2 regions of the Streptomyces sp. NPDC126499 genome follow, and region 1 is predicted to be linked to the other one. Evidence: riboswitches for the same ligand, from Rfam matches in the RefSeq annotation. Region 1 holds a riboswitch; the other holds the start of a gene.
What was found. Region 1 has a riboswitch for S-adenosylmethionine ahead of ABTZ91_RS17250 (aminotransferase class V-fold PLP-dependent enzyme). Riboswitches for the same ligand answer to the same signal wherever they lie in the genome.

Region 1 (7,861 bases):
CGCGGCGCCCTTCGGCTCACTCGCCAAGCCGCGCCGAGCGTCAAGAACAGGGCAGCGACAGGCGTGAGCGGAGCAGGGACGCCAGGGACGCCGCGAACTCCACCGGTTCCACCGGAAGGGTGACCGCGGCGTCCGCGCGGCTCCACGTGGCCAGCCAGGCGTCCTGCGGGCGGCCGATCAGCAGCAGGACCGGAGGGCAGTGGAAGACCTCGTCCTTGATCTGCCGGCACACGCCCATGCCGCCGGCCGGCACCGCCTCGCCGTCGAGTACGCAGACGTCGATGCCGCCCTCCTCCAGGGCCGACAGCACCGCCGGAAGCGTCGCGCACTCGACGAACTCGACCGGGGGAACATCGGCCGCGGGCCTGCGGCCGGCCGCGAGCCGGACCTGCGCGCGGGTGTTCGCGTCGTCGCTGTAGACCAGGACCGTGGCGCTCGACTGCATCGTTCCTCCGTGAAGGTGGTCGGTCGTTGCGCGGATGCTACTCCGCTCCACAGCCCGTCAACACCCGTTCAACACCTGTTCGAAGGGTGGCGGAACCCCGCTCCGATGGGCCGTTCGGGCTGGACAAGTGCCCCGGACACTCCGAACGGCACCCCCCGGAGTGAGGGCGGGATAAGCGACCGACATAATGTCGGTCGTGGCGACAGTAACGACAGTAGAAACCGGGCACGCGCACCCGTCGGTCAATCGACCGAACCTCACCAGCGTCGGAACCATCATCTGGTTGAGCTCCGAGCTGATGTTCTTCGCGGCCCTCTTCGCGATGTACTTCACCCTGCGATCCGTGATGGGCGCGGAGTACTGGGCGGAAAAGGCAGACGCCTTGAACCTCCCGTTCTCCGCGACGAACACCACGATCCTGGTGCTCTCCTCCCTCACCTGCCAGCTCGGCGTCTTCGCCGCCGAGCGGGGCGATGTGAAGAAGCTCCGGACGTGGTTCATCATCACGTTCGTGATGGGCGCGATCTTCATCGGCGGCCAGGTCTTCGAGTACACCGAGCTGGTCAAGCACGAGGGCCTCTCGCTGTCCTCGGACCCGTACGGCACGGTGTTCTACCTGACCACCGGCTTCCACGGCCTGCACGTGACGGGCGGTCTCATCGCCTTCCTGCTGGTCCTGGGCCGGACGTACGCCGCCAGGAGGTTCACCCACGAGCAGGCAACCGCCGCCATCGTCGTGTCCTACTACTGGCACTTCGTCGATGTCGTCTGGATCGGCCTCTTCGCCACGATCTACTTGATCAAGTAATCGGGTTCCGCCTCCGGGCGGGCCGACACATCCAGCACGTATCGACGCAGAAGATCCTGACACCGGGGTAATCCGTGAAAAAGCTCTCCGCACGACGACGCCATCCGCTGGCGGCGGTCGTCGTCCTACTTCTCGCGCTGGCGGCAACTGGGGGGCTGTACGCCGCGTTCGCGCCGGCGGGCACGGCCAAGGCCGATGAAACCGCCCAGTCCCTCGCCATCGAGGAGGGCAAGAAGCTCTACTCCGTCGGTTGCGCCAGCTGCCACGGAACCGGCGGTCAGGGCACCTCTGACGGCCCGTCCCTGGTCGGCGTCGGCTCGGCGGCAGTGGACTTCCAGGTCGGCACCGGCCGCATGCCGGCCCAGCAGCCCGGCGCCCAGGTTCCGAGGAAGAAGGTCATCTACTCGCAGGCTGAGATCGATCAGCTCGCGGCGTACATCGCCTCGCTCGGTGCCGGCCCGATCACGCCGACCGAAGACCAGTACAACCCCGCGGGTGCCGACGCGGCCAAGGGTGGCGAGCTCTTCCGCTCCAACTGTGCCCAGTGCCACAACTTCACCGGTGAAGGTGGCGCGCTGACCCACGGCAAGTACGCCCCCAGCCTGGAAGGCGTCAGCCCGAAGCACCTCTACGAGGCCATGCAGACCGGCCCGCAGAACATGCCCTCCTTCCCCGACACGACCATGCCGGAGAAGCAGAAGAAGGAGATCATCGCCTACGTCCAGGCCGTCAACAGTGAGAAGGCCGACAACCCGGGTGGTCTCAAGCTGGGTGGCCTCGGTCCCGTCAGCGAGGGTCTGTTCGCGTGGATCTTCGGTCTGGGCGCACTGATCGCAGTTGCCATCTGGGTCGCGGCCCACACCGCTAAGGCCAAGAAGTCATGAGTACCCAAGAGAATTCTGAAGAGAACCTGCCCTCCGCGCAGGACACCGCGCACGGCGCGGTGAAGGTCGCCGACGACCCGTTCGCCGACCCGGGCCTCCCGCCCCACAAGCCGCGCATCCAGGACATCGACGAGCGGGCCGCCCGGCGGTCCGAGCGCGCGATCGCCTTCATGTTCACGCTGTCGATGCTGGCCACGATCGGCTTCATCGCCTCGTACGTGATCTTCCCGGTCGACAAGATCGTGTACATCTGGCCCTTCGGCCGGGTGTCCGCGCTCAACTTCGCCCTCGGGTGGACGCTCGGTCTGGCCCTGTTCTTCATCGGCGCGGGCGCGGTCCACTGGGCCCGTACCCTCATGTCCGATGTCGAGGTGGCCGACGACCGTCACCCGATCGAGGCGTCGCCCGAGGTCAAGGCGAAGGTCATGGCGGACTTCGCGGCCGGTGCCGCCGAGTCCGGCTTCGGCCGCCGCAAGCTGATCCGCAACACGCTCTTCGGCGCGCTGGCCATGGTGCCGCTCTCCGGCATCGTGCTGCTGCGTGACATGGGCCCGCTGCCCGAGAAGAAGCTCCGGACCACCATGTGGGCCAAGGGCAAGCAGCTCATCAACATGAACACGCACGAGCCGCTGCGTCCCGAGGACGTCGCGGTCGGTTCGCTGACCTTCGCGATGCCCGAGGGCCTCTCGGAGCACGACCACCACTTCCAGACCGAGATCGCCAAGGCCGCCCTGATGATCGTCCGGATCCAGCCGGAGGACATCAAGGACAAGCGCGAGCTCGAGTGGTCGCACGACGGCATCGTCGCCTTCTCGAAGATCTGCACCCACGTCGGCTGCCCGATCTCCCTGTACGAGCAGCAGACGCACCACGTGCTCTGCCCGTGCCACCAGTCCACCTTCGACCTGTCCGACGGCGCCCGCGTCATCTTCGGCCCGGCCGGCCACGCCCTCCCGCAGCTGCGGATCGGCGTGAACGACAAGGGCTTCCTGGAGGCGCTCGGCGACTTCGACGAGCCCGTCGGCCCTGCCTTCTGGGAGCGCGGATGAGCACTGTGACCAATACGCAGAAGAAGGCGCCCGCCGGTGAGCGGGTCGCCGACTGGGCCGACGGCCGCCTGGGGATCTACACGCTGGCCAAGGCCAACATGCGGAAGATCTTCCCGGACCACTGGTCCTTCATGCTGGGCGAGGTCTGCCTCTACAGCTTCCTCATCATCATCCTGACGGGCGTCTACCTGACGATGTTCTTCCACCCGTCGATGAACGAGGTGGAGTACACCGGACCGTACGTCCCGCTCCAGGGACAGCTGATGTCCGAGGCGTTCAACTCGACCATGCACATCTCCTTCGAGGTGCGCGGTGGTCTGCTCATCCGGCAGATCCACCACTGGGCGGCGCTGATCTTCCTCGCCGGCATGTTCGTGCACATGATGCGCGTGTTCTTCACCGGCGCGTTCCGCAAGCCGCGTGAGATCAACTGGCTGTTCGGCTTCCTGCTGTTCTTCCTGGGCATGTTCACCGGCTTCACCGGTTACTCGCTCCCGGACGACCTGCTCTCCGGCACCGGTGTCCGCTTCATGCAGGGCGCGATCCTGTCCGTGCCGGTCGTCGGCACGTACCTGTCGATGTTCCTGTTCGGCGGCGAGTTCCCCGGCGGCGACTTCGTCGCCCGGTTCTACTCGGCGCACGTGCTGCTGCTCCCGGGCATCATGCTCGGCCTGGTGGTCGCCCACCTGATCCTGGTGTTCGTGCACAAGCACACGCACTTCGAGGGCCCCGGCCGCACCAACAAGAACGTCGTCGGCATGCCGCTGCTGCCGGTGTACATGGCCAAGGCCGGAGGCTTCTTCTTCCTGGTCTTCGGTGTCATCGCCATCATCTCGGCGATCGCCTCGATCAACCCGATCTGGGCCCTCGGCCCGTACCGCCCGGACCAGGTGTCCACCGGCGCCCAGCCCGACTGGTACATGGGCTTCGCCGAGGGTCTGATCCGTGTCATGCCGGGCTGGGAGATCAACATCTGGGGCCACACCCTGGTCCTGGGCGTGTTCATCCCGCTGGTGATCTTCCCGCTGGTGCTCGGCGCGATCGCGGTCTACCCGTTCATCGAGTCCTGGATCACCGGCGACAAGCGCGAGCACCACATCGCGCAGCGCCCGCGCAACGCTCCGACGCGCACCGCCTTCGGTGTCGCCTGGATCACCGCGTACATGATCATGCTCGTCGGTGGTGGCAACGACCTCTGGGCCACGCACTTCCACCTGTCGATCAACTCGATCACCTGGTTCGTCCGGATCTTCTTCTTCGTCGGACCGGTCATCGCGTTCATCGTCACCAAGCGGATCTGCCTCGGCCTCCAGCGCCGGGACAAGGACAAGGTGCTGCACGGTCGCGAGTCCGGCATCATCAAGCGCCTGCCGCACGGTGAGTTCGTCGAGGTCCACACCCCGCTCAGCCAGGGCGAGCTGCACAAGCTCACCGCGCACGAGCAGTACGCGCCGGCGGAGCTGCCGCCGGCCGTCGACGAGAACGGCGTGGAGCGCAAGATCGGCCGCATGGAGAAGCTCCGGGTCAAGCTCAACCGGGGTTACTACGGCGCGGACAACCAGATCGCCAAGCCCACCGTCGAGGAGTACAAGGAGATCCAGAGCGGCCACGGCCACCACTGATCACCTTGACCTCCTGATGTAGGTCGCCACGGCGAGAGCCCCGTCCATTCGATGGACGGGGCTCTTTGCCGTTCCCGGGGATCGATAGGGTGGGGGTGGCCTTGGAGATACGTACGGACACATCAGGAGCGACCATGAGCGCTGTGCACCCCGCTGGAGGCGAGACCGCGGCGGGCCGCTCCTGGCCCGTCGTCCTGGACGGTCTGCTCGGCGGCCGCGACCAGAGCGCCGAGGACACGGCCTGGGCCATGGACCGCATCCTGCGCGGCGAGGCCACCGACGCGCAGATCGCCGGCTTCGTGGTCGCCCTGCGCGCCAAGGGCGAGACCGTGGAGGAGATCACCGGTCTCGTCCGGACCATGTACGAGCACGCCAACACCATCGAGGTGCCCGGCGCCACCGTCGACATCGTCGGCACCGGCGGCGACGGCGCCAAGACCGTGAACGTCTCCACCATGTCGGCGATCGTCGTCGCGGGCACGGGTGCCAAGGTCGTCAAGCACGGCAACCGGGCCGCGTCCTCGGCCTCCGGCGCCTCCGACGTCCTGGAGAAGCTCGGCGTCAACCTGGAGCTGAGCCCGAAGCGGGTCGCGGAGGTGGCCGAGGAGGCCGGGATCACCTTCTGCTTCGCGGTGAAGTTCCACCCGGCGCTGCGCCATGTGGCGATGGCCCGCAAGGAGCTGGGCATCCGCACGGTGTTCAACTTCCTCGGCCCGCTGACCAATCCGGCCCGCGTCCGGGCCCAGGCCACCGGTGTCGCCGACGCCCGGATGGCCCCGATCGTCGCCGGGGTGCTCGCCGAGCGCGGCTCCTCCGCGCTGGTCTTCCGGGGCGACGACGGCCTGGACGAGCTGACCACCACGGCCACCTCGCGGGTCTGGATCGTCCGGGACGGCACCGTACGCGAGGAGCGCTTCGACCCCAGGGACGTCGGCATCGACCTGGTGCCGGTGGAGGCCCTGCGCGGCGCCGACGCCTCGTACAACGCCGACGTCGCCCGGCGGCTGCTGGCCGGCGAGACCGGTCCGGTCCGTGACGCGGTGCTGCTCAACTCGGCGGCGGCGCTGACCGCCCTGGAGCCGGGGGAGGGCACCCTGGCGGAGCAGCTGCGGGCCGGCATCGAGAAGGCCGCCGAGTCCATCGACTCCGGCGCGGCGCGCCAGGCCCTGGAGCGGTGGATCGCCGTCAGCAACGCGTAGCCGTCGGGTGCGCAACCCCGTCCGGAATACGGACGGGGTTGCGCGCCGACGATCACGTGGCATAGCTTCTGAACAGGTCATGAGTGACAGCCATCAAGGCCCCGGCCGGCTGTCCGGCAACCCTCCGTCCGTGGCGGGGTGCCCCGGGTGAAGACCAGGCCGTGGACAGAAAGGTCCGCGGCAAGCGCGGACCCCTGCGAACCCTGGGGTCCTTGGTCCTCAAGGGAGCAGTCTCGTGAGCAAGCGAATGCGCTAGGGCCTCGAAGCCCCTTCTTCGTCACCCCCTTTTTCCTTTTCCGTGCCTCCGCGGCCGCGTGCCCCCGTCGCGTCGAGGCGCTGAATTCGCCTGCCTTGTACGGGAGTTCGCCATGTCCGTGATCACCGCTGCCGCCGACCAGTCCGTTTGTGCCCCTCTGCCCGTTCTGGGCCGGGACGTCACCGTCCCGCTCGTCACCGGAGGCGAGGTCACCTACGCGGCGCTCGACTACGCGGCCAGCGCCCCGGCCCTTCAGCGCGTGTGGGACGACGTCGCCGCGTACGCCCCGTACTACGGCAGCGTCCACCGCGGTGCCGGATACCTCTCCCAGCTCTCCACCGACCTCTTCGAGAACAGCCGGGCCACCGTCGCCGAGTTCCTCGACTGCCGCCCCGACGACCAGGTGGTCTTCACCCGCTCCACCACCGACTCGCTCAACCTGCTCGCCCGGGCGCTCCCCGCCGACTGCCAGGTCTTCGTCTTCGAGACCGAGCACCACGCGTCCCTCCTGCCCTGGGGCGACGCCCACGTGACCTACCTCGACGCGCCGCGCACCCCGGCCCGGGCCGTCGAGATCCTGGAGCGCGCGCTCGCCGCACGCGACCCCTACGGCCCGGCCCTGGTCTGCGTCACCGGCGCCTCCAACGTGACCGGTGAGCTGTGGCCGGTGAGGGAACTGGCCGCCGCCGCGCACGCGCACGGCGCCCGGATCGTCCTCGACGCCGCCCAGCTGGCGCCCCACCACCCCGTCTCCGTACGGGAGTCGGACGTCGACTGGGTCGCCTTCTCCGGGCACAAGCTGTACGCGCCGTTCGGCTCCGGCGTCCTCGCCGGCCGGGCGGACTGGCTGCGGGACGCCGAGCCGTACCTCGCGGGCGGCGGCGCCTCCCGTACGGTCGCGCGCCGGGCCGACGGCGGTGTGGACGTGGAGTGGCACACCACCGCGGCCCGGCACGAGGCCGGATCGCCCAACGTCATCGGCGTCTACTCCATCGCCTCCGCCTGCAAGGCGCTCACCGAGGCCGGCTTCGACCGGCTCGTCGCCCGCGAGCGGCACCTCATCGCGAAGGTCCGCGAGGGCCTGGCCGAGGTGCCCGAGGTGCGGGTCCTCTCGCTCTTCGGCGACGACGCCCCCCGGGTCGGCGTCATCTCCTTCGTCGTGGAGGGCTGGAACAGCTCCCACTTCGCCGCCGCGCTCTCCGCCGAGTACGGCATCGGCGTCCGCGACGGCCTGTTCTGCGCCCACCCGCTGGTGCGCACCCTGCTCGGCAGCGACCCGCAGGACCCGGGCGCGTGCGGCGCCCCGGAGGCGAACCCCGGCGAGAGGTCGCTGAACGCCATCCGGGTGAGCTTCGGCGCGGGCACTCCCGACGAGCACGTGGAGCGGTTCGTCGGCGCGGTGAAGGAGCTGGTGCGTGACGGCGCCCGGTGGACCTACCGCACCGAGGACGGCCGCTGCGTCCCCGACCGCGGCTGACCGCTCCCTCGTACGGGTGAAGCCGGCCTCCCGCGGGGGAGAGGCCGGCTTCAGCCGTGTCCGTACGGGGGCCGGTACCGGGTCAGGACTCCAGGCCGATGGCGAAGGCCGCGTCCAGGTC
Region 2 (7,861 bases), on a different contig from region 1:
GCCCAGCCAGGAGCCGGAGCTCATCAGGGTCCAGAAGGCGGTGGAGTTCTCGCCGCCGCCCGTGTCGTAGTAGTCCGGCAGGCCGAGGTCGTGGCCGAACTCGTGGCAGAAGACGCCGAGTCCGCCGTTCTCGCCCTCGGTGGTGTAGTCGCCCAGCCAGTACTTCGACTGGCCGATCCGGGCGCCGCCCGCCTTGTTCTGGGTGCCGGCGACCTCGGGGCCGGTCAGCCCGTAGTCGTCGCCGTTGACGTACCAGCGGTGCGACCAGATGGCGTCCTCGCCCTGCGCGCCGCCGCCGGCGTCCTCGCCCATGCCGGCGTGCACGGCCTGGAAGTGGTCGATGTAGCCGTCGGCCTCGTCGAAGTTGCCGTCGTGGTCCCAGTCGTTGCGGTCCCAGACGTCGAACTGCGCGAGGTACGCGTCGATCTCGGCCGGGGTCTTGCCGGCCGCGATCTGGGCGTTCCACCAGGCGTCGCCGGTGTCCTGGATGAACGCCCACGAACCGCCGTTGTCCTCGACGGCGTTGTCGCCGTAGTAGGAGGCGTTGTACGGGACCCTGACCCAGTCCTCGACCACGTTGGTGACCGAGTAGGCGCCGTTCGACAGCTTCTCGAAGTACGTTTTCATCGACTCGCCGGAGCCGTTGAAGAGGTTCTCGTAGTACGCCTTGTCGAAGTCGGCCGTCCAGGCGTTGGAGTTGTCCACGCTGCGGTCGGGCCGGGGTATCTCGTTGTGGAGCGGGCCGGGGACGGTGCCGTACTTGCCGGAGCTCTCCGTGCCGAACTCGGAGAGGATCGTGAGGATCTTCTCCTGCCGTACGGCGGTGGTGGTCTTCGTCTCCGCGAACTTGCCGGGCGCGACCTCGACGACCCCGCGGGCGTTCGCCTTGGCCTTGCCCTTGGCGACCAGGTCGATCGCCTTCTCGCGCAGCTCGGTGCGCTGCTTGGTGAGCGGTCCCGGGCGGTTGTCGCTCCGGTGCGCCTGGGCACCGGCCGGAGCGCCGTCCCTGGCCTCCTGCGCGGCGGCGGGGGTGAGCCCCGCGGCGAGGAGTGCGGTGAGCGCCGACCCGAGAGTCATGCTCACGACAATCTTCTTCACGTCTGTCGCGATCCTTCCGCTTGCCGTTTGGGGGATGAGGGTCTCCCCAGGCCCGCAGGGCCTCGGGGCAGGATCGCCTGGGGGAACGATCGCCGCAGAGTCTGGCACGGGACGACCCCCCGCGAGGAGGGGTCGTCTCCGATTAACGGAACGGATTTACGTGCCTTCGCCGCGCGGCGGTCACCGCAGCAGCAGGTCCACCACGCCCGTCAGGTCCTCCTCGCCGCTGCCCTCCGCCAGCCGGCGGCGCATCAGCTCGAAGTACGGAGTGATCAGCTCCGGGCTCACGCCCTGCTGCTCGGCCGTGGCCAGGAAGGTCGGCGTGCCCGCCACCTGCATCGCCAGGTTGGACACCACGTCCGTGGTGTAGTCGCCGCTCTTCAGCTGTCGGGCGGTCTGCTGCACGGACGAGCCGGCCATGGCGGAGATCCAGCCGGACAGCAGCGGGGCGAAGGCGACCGGGTCGATGTCCTCCTTGCGGATCAGGGCGAAGGCGTGCGCGACCCCGGCGAACATCCCGTACATCGCGCTGAGCAGCGCCACGTCGTGCAGGGCCGCGAAGCCCGCGTCCTCGCCGACGTGGACGGTGCCGGCCGGCACCGCGAGGGTCTCCTGGTGCCGCTCGAACAGCTCCCGCGAGCCGCTGTAGAAGACGTAACCGCCGGCCTCGGGGACGCCGATCATCGGCGGGACGGCCATGATCCCGCCGTCCAGGTAGCGGGCGCCCCGCTCGCGGGCCCACGCGGCACGGTCGCGGGCCTGGGCCGGCGTGGTGGTGGTGAGGTTGACCAGGTCCTTGCCGGTCAGGTCGGCATCGGCCAGGGCCTCGCCGACGGAGGCGTCGTCCAGGAGGCAGACCACGACGAGGGCGCTCGCGGCGACCGCCTCGGCCACGTCGGCGGCGGCCTTCGCGCCCTCGTCGACGAGCGCGGCGGCGCGGGCCGGGGTGCGGTTCCAGACGGTGAGCGGGTGGCCGGCGGCGAGCCAGGTCCGGGCCAGGGCGGTGCCCATGGCGCCGAGACCGAGGAGGGTGACGGGGGTCTTGGAGGAGGGGGCCGGGGTGGTCGTGGTGGTCGTCTGCGAGGTCGTCTCGTTCATGAGACCAGGCTGCTCGCCGGGCGGTTGATCGCTCAAGTACGCACTTCGAAGTGGGTGGTTACCCTGAAGTGAGCGAGCAGGTCAGGAAGTTCAGGAAGGTTCAGGAAGGGGGAGCATGGCGACGCTGAACCGGCCCGGGTCCGACGGCGGGGAGCACATCTGCGGGATCGACACCACGATGGACATCATCGGGGGCAAGTGGAAGGTGCTCATCCTGTGGGCGCTCCACGAGTACCCGCACCGCCGCTTCGGCGAACTGCGCAGGATGGTGCCGGGCATCACCGAGAAGGTGCTCGCCTCCCACCTGCGCGAGATGGAGGCGGACGGCATCGTGGACCGCGTCTCGTACGACGAGGTCCCGCCGCGCGTCGAGTACGCGCTCACCAAGGACGGCATCCGGCTCAACGACGCGCTCGAACCGCTCGCCGCGTGGGGCCGCGAGCGGCGGGAACGGGCCGAGGCTTCCGAGGACCCGGCTCCCTAGGGCGGCCCCGGCGCTCGGGGGCCCGGCCTCGTGGGAATGGGCCCGGCCTCCCCCGGGGCCCGGCCTCCCCCGGGGCCCGGCCCCCGAGGGCCGGGCCCCCAGGACCGGGGACCCCTCCGAAAGCGCGCCCCGTCTCCTAGGCGCGCACCGCCCCGCCCAGCGCCTCCAGCTGGTCCAGGAACCAGCGCCGCGGCGGCAGGGCGGTGGCCGCCGCCGCGAGCCGCTTGGTGCGCTCGGCGCGGTCCGGGGCGGGCATCGAGAGGGCCTCGTGGAGGGCCTCCGCGGTCTCGGTCACGTCGAAGGGGTTCACCGTCAACGCGTCGGCCCGCAGCTCCTCGTACGCCCCCGCCTCCCGGGACAGCACCAGCGCGCAGCCCTCCTCGGAGACGGCGGGGATCTCCTTGGCGACCAGGTTCATGCCGTCCCTGACCGGGTTGACGAGGGCCACGTCGGCCATCCGGTACGCGGCCAGGGAGCGGGTGAAGTCGTCCTGCACGGAAACCAGGACGGGCTGCCAGTCCGCCGTGCCGAACTCCTCGTTGATCCGCTCCGCGAGCGCGGTCACCGCCGCCGTGTAGGAGCGGTAGCTCTCCAGGTCCTGGCGGGAGGGGTACGCGGAGGCGAGGTGGACGACCCGGCCGCGCCACTGGGGGCGGTCGGTCAGGAGCTCCCGGTAGGCGAGCAGGCCGCGCAGGATGTTCTTGGACAGCTCGGTCCGGTCGACCCGGACGATCGTCTTCCGGTCACCCACCTCGGCGCGCAGGGCCGCGAGCCGCTCGTCGACCTCAGGCCGGTGGGCCAGCGCCCGCAGCTCGTCGCCGTCGACGCCGAGCGGATGGACCGACACCCGGGAGCCGCCGGCCGAGCGCGCGACCTGCGGGTCGGCCCGGAAGGCCTCCGCCCAGGCCGTGGTGTGGAAACCGATCCCGTCCGCCCCGAGCATGCCCTCCACCAGCTCCTCGTGGATGTCGTCCGGCAGCATCGCCAGATAGGCGGGGGAGGCCCACGGGGTGTGGGTGAAGTGCGCGATCCGCAGGTCGGGCCGCAGCGCGCGCAGCTGCCCCGGCACGAGCGCCAGGTGGTAGTCCTGCACCAGGACCGCCGCGCCCTCGTCCGCCGCCTCGGCGAGGGCCTCGGCGAAGGCGCGGTTGTAGGCGCGGTAGGAGTCCCAGCGGCGCCGGAAGGCCGCGTCGAAGACGGGCTCGCGCGGGATGTCGTACAGGTGGTGGTGGAGGAACCACAGCACCGAGTTCGCGATGCCGTTGTACGCGTCGGCGTACACGTCCGGGTCGATGTCCAGCATCCGCACGCCCGGCTCGGCGATCCCGCGCCGCACCGCCTCCCGGTCGCCGTCGCCGAGGGCCGCGCACACCCACAGGCCGTCGCCCGCGGAGTCCTCCGAAAAGACGGCGCTGAGGCCGGAGACGAGCCCGCCACCGCCCCGCCGGGTGTCAAGACCACCGTCGTCCCGCAGGGTGTACGAGACCGGGCCGCGGTTCGATGCAACGAGCACTGAAGCCATATGGCGAACCTAGCCCGTCCGGTAAACGCTCAAACGTGCGGATTCGAGCCAGGCTCGGTGTTCCCCGGCGGCTCCCGGTGGATCCGCAGGGCCGCCCTGGCCACCACGCCGGTCGCCGCGAGCGCCAGGCCGAGACCACCGAGCAGCCACAGCCGCTCCTCGGCCGTCCGGCCCGGCCCCGGCCTGTCAGGATCCCGCGCCGCGGCCAGATCCATGGCCGGGTGGAGGGCCAAGGTCGGTGCCCGGTCCAGGGCCGCGGCGGGCGCGGCCCCCGCCAGGAAGAGAGGTCCGGCGCCGAGGCCGAGGACTGCCAGCAGGATTCCCGTTCCGTGTCTCCACCGCATGAAACGGAAATCTAGGCAGAAAGGATGATCATTCGGTGCTACGCCACGCGGCGGCGGCCAGGCGTCGGCGGCGGCCAGGCGTCGCCGGCCACGCGGCGGCGGTCACCCGGGCACGACCACGGAGTGGCGGCCACGCGGCGAGCGCCACCCGGCCACGGCTAGGCCACGCGCCGGCGCGCGTACTCCGCGATCTCCGCCATCGGCGGCCGCTCCTCCGTGTCCACCGCGTACGTACGGGGCGCGAAACCGCCCTCGTCGCTCCGCTCGAACTGGGTCAGCCGCGGCCGCACCAGATGACCGCGGGAGAGCCGCAGCTGCGCCGTCCGGTAGATCGCCGCCGCCATCCGGCCGAGCGCCTGGCCGTCCTGGTGCCGGTGCTTGCGCACCCCCACGTCCACCTGTGCGAGCGCGTCCAGGCCCACCGTGTGCAGCGCGTCCACGAGCAGGCCCAGCTCCACCCCGTAACCGACCGGGAACGGCAGCCGTTCGAGCAGTGAGCGGCGTGCCGCGTACTCGCCGCCGAGCGGCTGTACGAAACCGGCCAGCTGCGGCCAGTGCAGATTGAGCAGCGGCCGGGCCACCAGCTCCGTCACCCGGCCGCCCTGGCCGGGAGTGCCGCCCAGCGGGCGGTCGTACATCGCCTTCACGAAGTCCACGTCCGGGTCGGTGAGCAGCGGGCCGACGATCCCCGAGACGAAGTCCGCCGAGAAGTCCCTCAGGTCGGCGTCGACGAAGCAGACCACGTCCCCGCTGGTCGCCATCAGCGAGCGCCACAGCACCTCGCCCTTGCCCGGCACCGCCGGTATCCGCGGCAGTATCGCGTCCCGCGCCACCACCCGCGCCCCGGCCGCCGCGGCCACCTCCGCCGTACGGTCCGTGGAGCCCGAGTCGATCACCACCAGCTCGTCCACCAGCGGCACCGCGTCCGTCATCAGCTCGCGGCGGATCACGGAGACGATCGCGCCGACCGTCGCCTCCTCGTTCAGCGCCGGCAGCACCACGCTCACCCTCGTCCCCCGCTTGGCGGCGAGGATCCGCTCCAGCGGACGGTCGGCCACCGACCAGGACCGCCGGGCCAGCCAGCGCTCCACTTCTTCCAGCAACGTGATCTCCATCTCGCGGATCGGACGACCGTCTCCACCTCGGAAGGCTTCGGTTACAGTCTTGAACAACGCGGATGCCCGATGCATGTCGGGGTGCCGACCGCGTTCCACAATCGAATACCGCTCATCCAGAGGGGCAGAGGGATACGGCCCGTTGAAGCCCCGGCAACCCTCCAGTCGGTTTGTCTCGCCCACCCGTCTCCGGCCACCACCCCAGGTGGAGCCCTGACGGGCGCTGCTTATATGCGCGAGGCCCCCGACTAGGGAAGGTGCCAAATCCGTCTCGTGGCGAAATGCGTCATGAGGAAGATGAGGAGAAAGGGCCTCGCCTCCATGGCTGTACAGACGGTTGCAACCACCGCTTCCCCCCGGACCCCGGTCGACCTCGGTCCCGCGTCCGGACTCTCCTGCCGCGAATGCGGTGAGACCTTCCCGCTCGGCCCGATCTTCGCCTGTGAGCTGTGTTTCGGTCCGCTCGAAGTCGCGTACGACCTGCCCACCGGTGACCCCGAGGCCCTGCGCAAGCGGATCGAGGCCGGCCCCGCCAACATCTGGCGCTACGCCCCGCTGCTGCCCGTCCCCGCCGACGTCGCCGACAAGCCGAACCTGAACCCCGGCTGGACCAAGCTCGTCCAGGCCGACAACCTGGCCCGCGAGATCGGCGTCGAGCCGGGCAAGCTGTTCGTCAAGGACGACTCCGGCAACCCGACCCACTCCTTCAAGGACCGGGTCGTCGCCCAGGCCATCGAGGCCGCCCGCGCCTTCGGCTTCACCACCCTCTCCTGCTCCTCCACCGGCAACCTGGCCGGCGCCGTCGGCGCCGCCGCCGCCCGGGCCGGCTTCCGCTCCTGCGTGTTCATCCCGCACGACCTGGAGCAGGGCAAGGTCGTCATGGCCGGTGTCTACGGCGGTGACCTCGTCGCCATCGAGGGCAACTACGACGACGTCAACCGCTTCTGCTCGGAGCTCATCGGCGACCCGCTCGGCGAGGGCTGGGGCTTCGTCAACGTCAACCTGCGCCCGTACTACGGCGAGGGCTCGAAGACGCTGGCGTACGAGATCTGCGAGCAGCTCGGCTGGGTCATCCCGGACCAGCTGGTCATCCCGATCGCCTCCGGCTCGCAGCTGACGAAGATCGACAAGGGTCTGCAGGAGCTGATCAAGCTCGGTCTGGTCGAGGACAAGCCGTACAAGATCTTCGGCGCCCAGGCCGAGGGCTGCTCCCCGGTCTCCGCCGCCTTCAAGGCCGGCCACGACGTGGTCCGCCCGCAGAAGCCGAACACCATCGCCAAGTCGCTCGCCATCGGCAACCCGGCGGACGGCCCGTACGTGCTCGACATCGCCCGCCGCACCGGCGGCGCCGTGGAGGACGTCAACGACGAGCAGGTCGTGGACGCGATCAAGGTCCTGGCCCGCACCGAGGGCATCTTCGCCGAGACCGCGGGCGGCGTGACCGTCGGCGTGACCCGGAAGCTCGTCGAGGCCGGTCTCATCGACCCCTCGCTCACCACCGTCGTCCTCAACACCGGCGACGGACTCAAGACCCTGGACGCGGTGGCCGACACCTCCCAGGCGACCGCCACCATCCGCCCGAGCCTCGACGCGTTCCGCGACGCCGGCCTGGCCCACTGAGACCCGCCCTAGCGCGCCGAAAGGTTACGAAGACATGGCCGTGAACGTCCGCATCCCCACCATCCTCCGCACCTACACGGGCGGCCAGGCCGAGGTGCCCGCCGAGGGCGCCACCCTCGCCGAGGTCATCGCCGACCTGGAGAAGAACCACACCGGCATCGCCGCCCGCGTCCTGGACGACCAGGGCAAGCTGCGCCGCTTCGTCAACGTGTACGTGAACGACGACGACGTGCGCTTCGAGCAGGGCCTGGAGACGGCGACGCCGGACGGAGCGGGCGTGTCGATCATCCCGGCCGTCGCGGGCGGCTGCTGAGTCTCCGCTTTCCCGGTCTTTCCCTGAATTGCCCCTTCCGCTGCCAGAAGCGGAAGGGGCAATTCAGCATGGTTGAGCGCGGTAGAGTTGGGGAAGCCCCCTCAGCTGCGCATGCCAGGCGCATATGAGAATGCGTCCGTGCGCGACAAGATGCAGCCAAAGTGCCCGTGCCTTGTGCACCATCTGCGCGCTTTGCCGGGCCCGACTTGCCCCGGAATTCCACATATTCTCCGCAATCCGCCTTTCCGGCGTGCCCAGAATTCTCGT

Region 2: linked by a shared signal. The riboswitch ahead of thrC (threonine synthase) and the one ahead of ABTZ91_RS17250 (aminotransferase class V-fold PLP-dependent enzyme) in region 1 are both predicted to bind S-adenosylmethionine.

The regions. Positions count from the first base shown of each region.
Region 1 is NZ_JBEOUO010000010.1:121,959-129,819, forward strand. It holds gene ABTZ91_RS17220 (hypothetical protein) at 41-445, opposite strand; gene ABTZ91_RS17225 (heme-copper oxidase subunit III) at 633-1,253, shown strand; gene ABTZ91_RS17230 (c-type cytochrome) at 1,328-2,137, shown strand; gene ABTZ91_RS17235 (Rieske 2Fe-2S domain-containing protein) at 2,134-3,186, shown strand; gene ABTZ91_RS17240 (cytochrome bc complex cytochrome b subunit) at 3,183-4,808, shown strand; gene trpD (anthranilate phosphoribosyltransferase) at 4,943-6,007, shown strand; SAM riboswitch class IV at 6,083-6,200, shown strand; gene ABTZ91_RS17250 (aminotransferase class V-fold PLP-dependent enzyme) at 6,376-7,740, shown strand; gene ABTZ91_RS17255 (Lrp/AsnC ligand binding domain-containing protein) at 7,823-7,861, opposite strand, start outside.
Region 2 is NZ_JBEOUO010000001.1:380,171-388,031, reverse strand. It holds gene ABTZ91_RS01915 (immune inhibitor A domain-containing protein) at 1-1,077, opposite strand, end outside; gene ABTZ91_RS01910 (NAD(P)-binding domain-containing protein) at 1,279-2,196, opposite strand; gene ABTZ91_RS01905 (helix-turn-helix domain-containing protein) at 2,312-2,680, shown strand; gene ABTZ91_RS01900 (trehalose-6-phosphate synthase) at 2,817-4,202, opposite strand; gene ABTZ91_RS01895 (hypothetical protein) at 4,232-4,546, opposite strand; gene ABTZ91_RS01890 (glucosyl-3-phosphoglycerate synthase) at 4,705-5,649, opposite strand; SAM riboswitch class I at 5,771-5,965, shown strand; gene thrC (threonine synthase) at 5,959-7,281, shown strand; gene ABTZ91_RS01880 (MoaD/ThiS family protein) at 7,316-7,594, shown strand.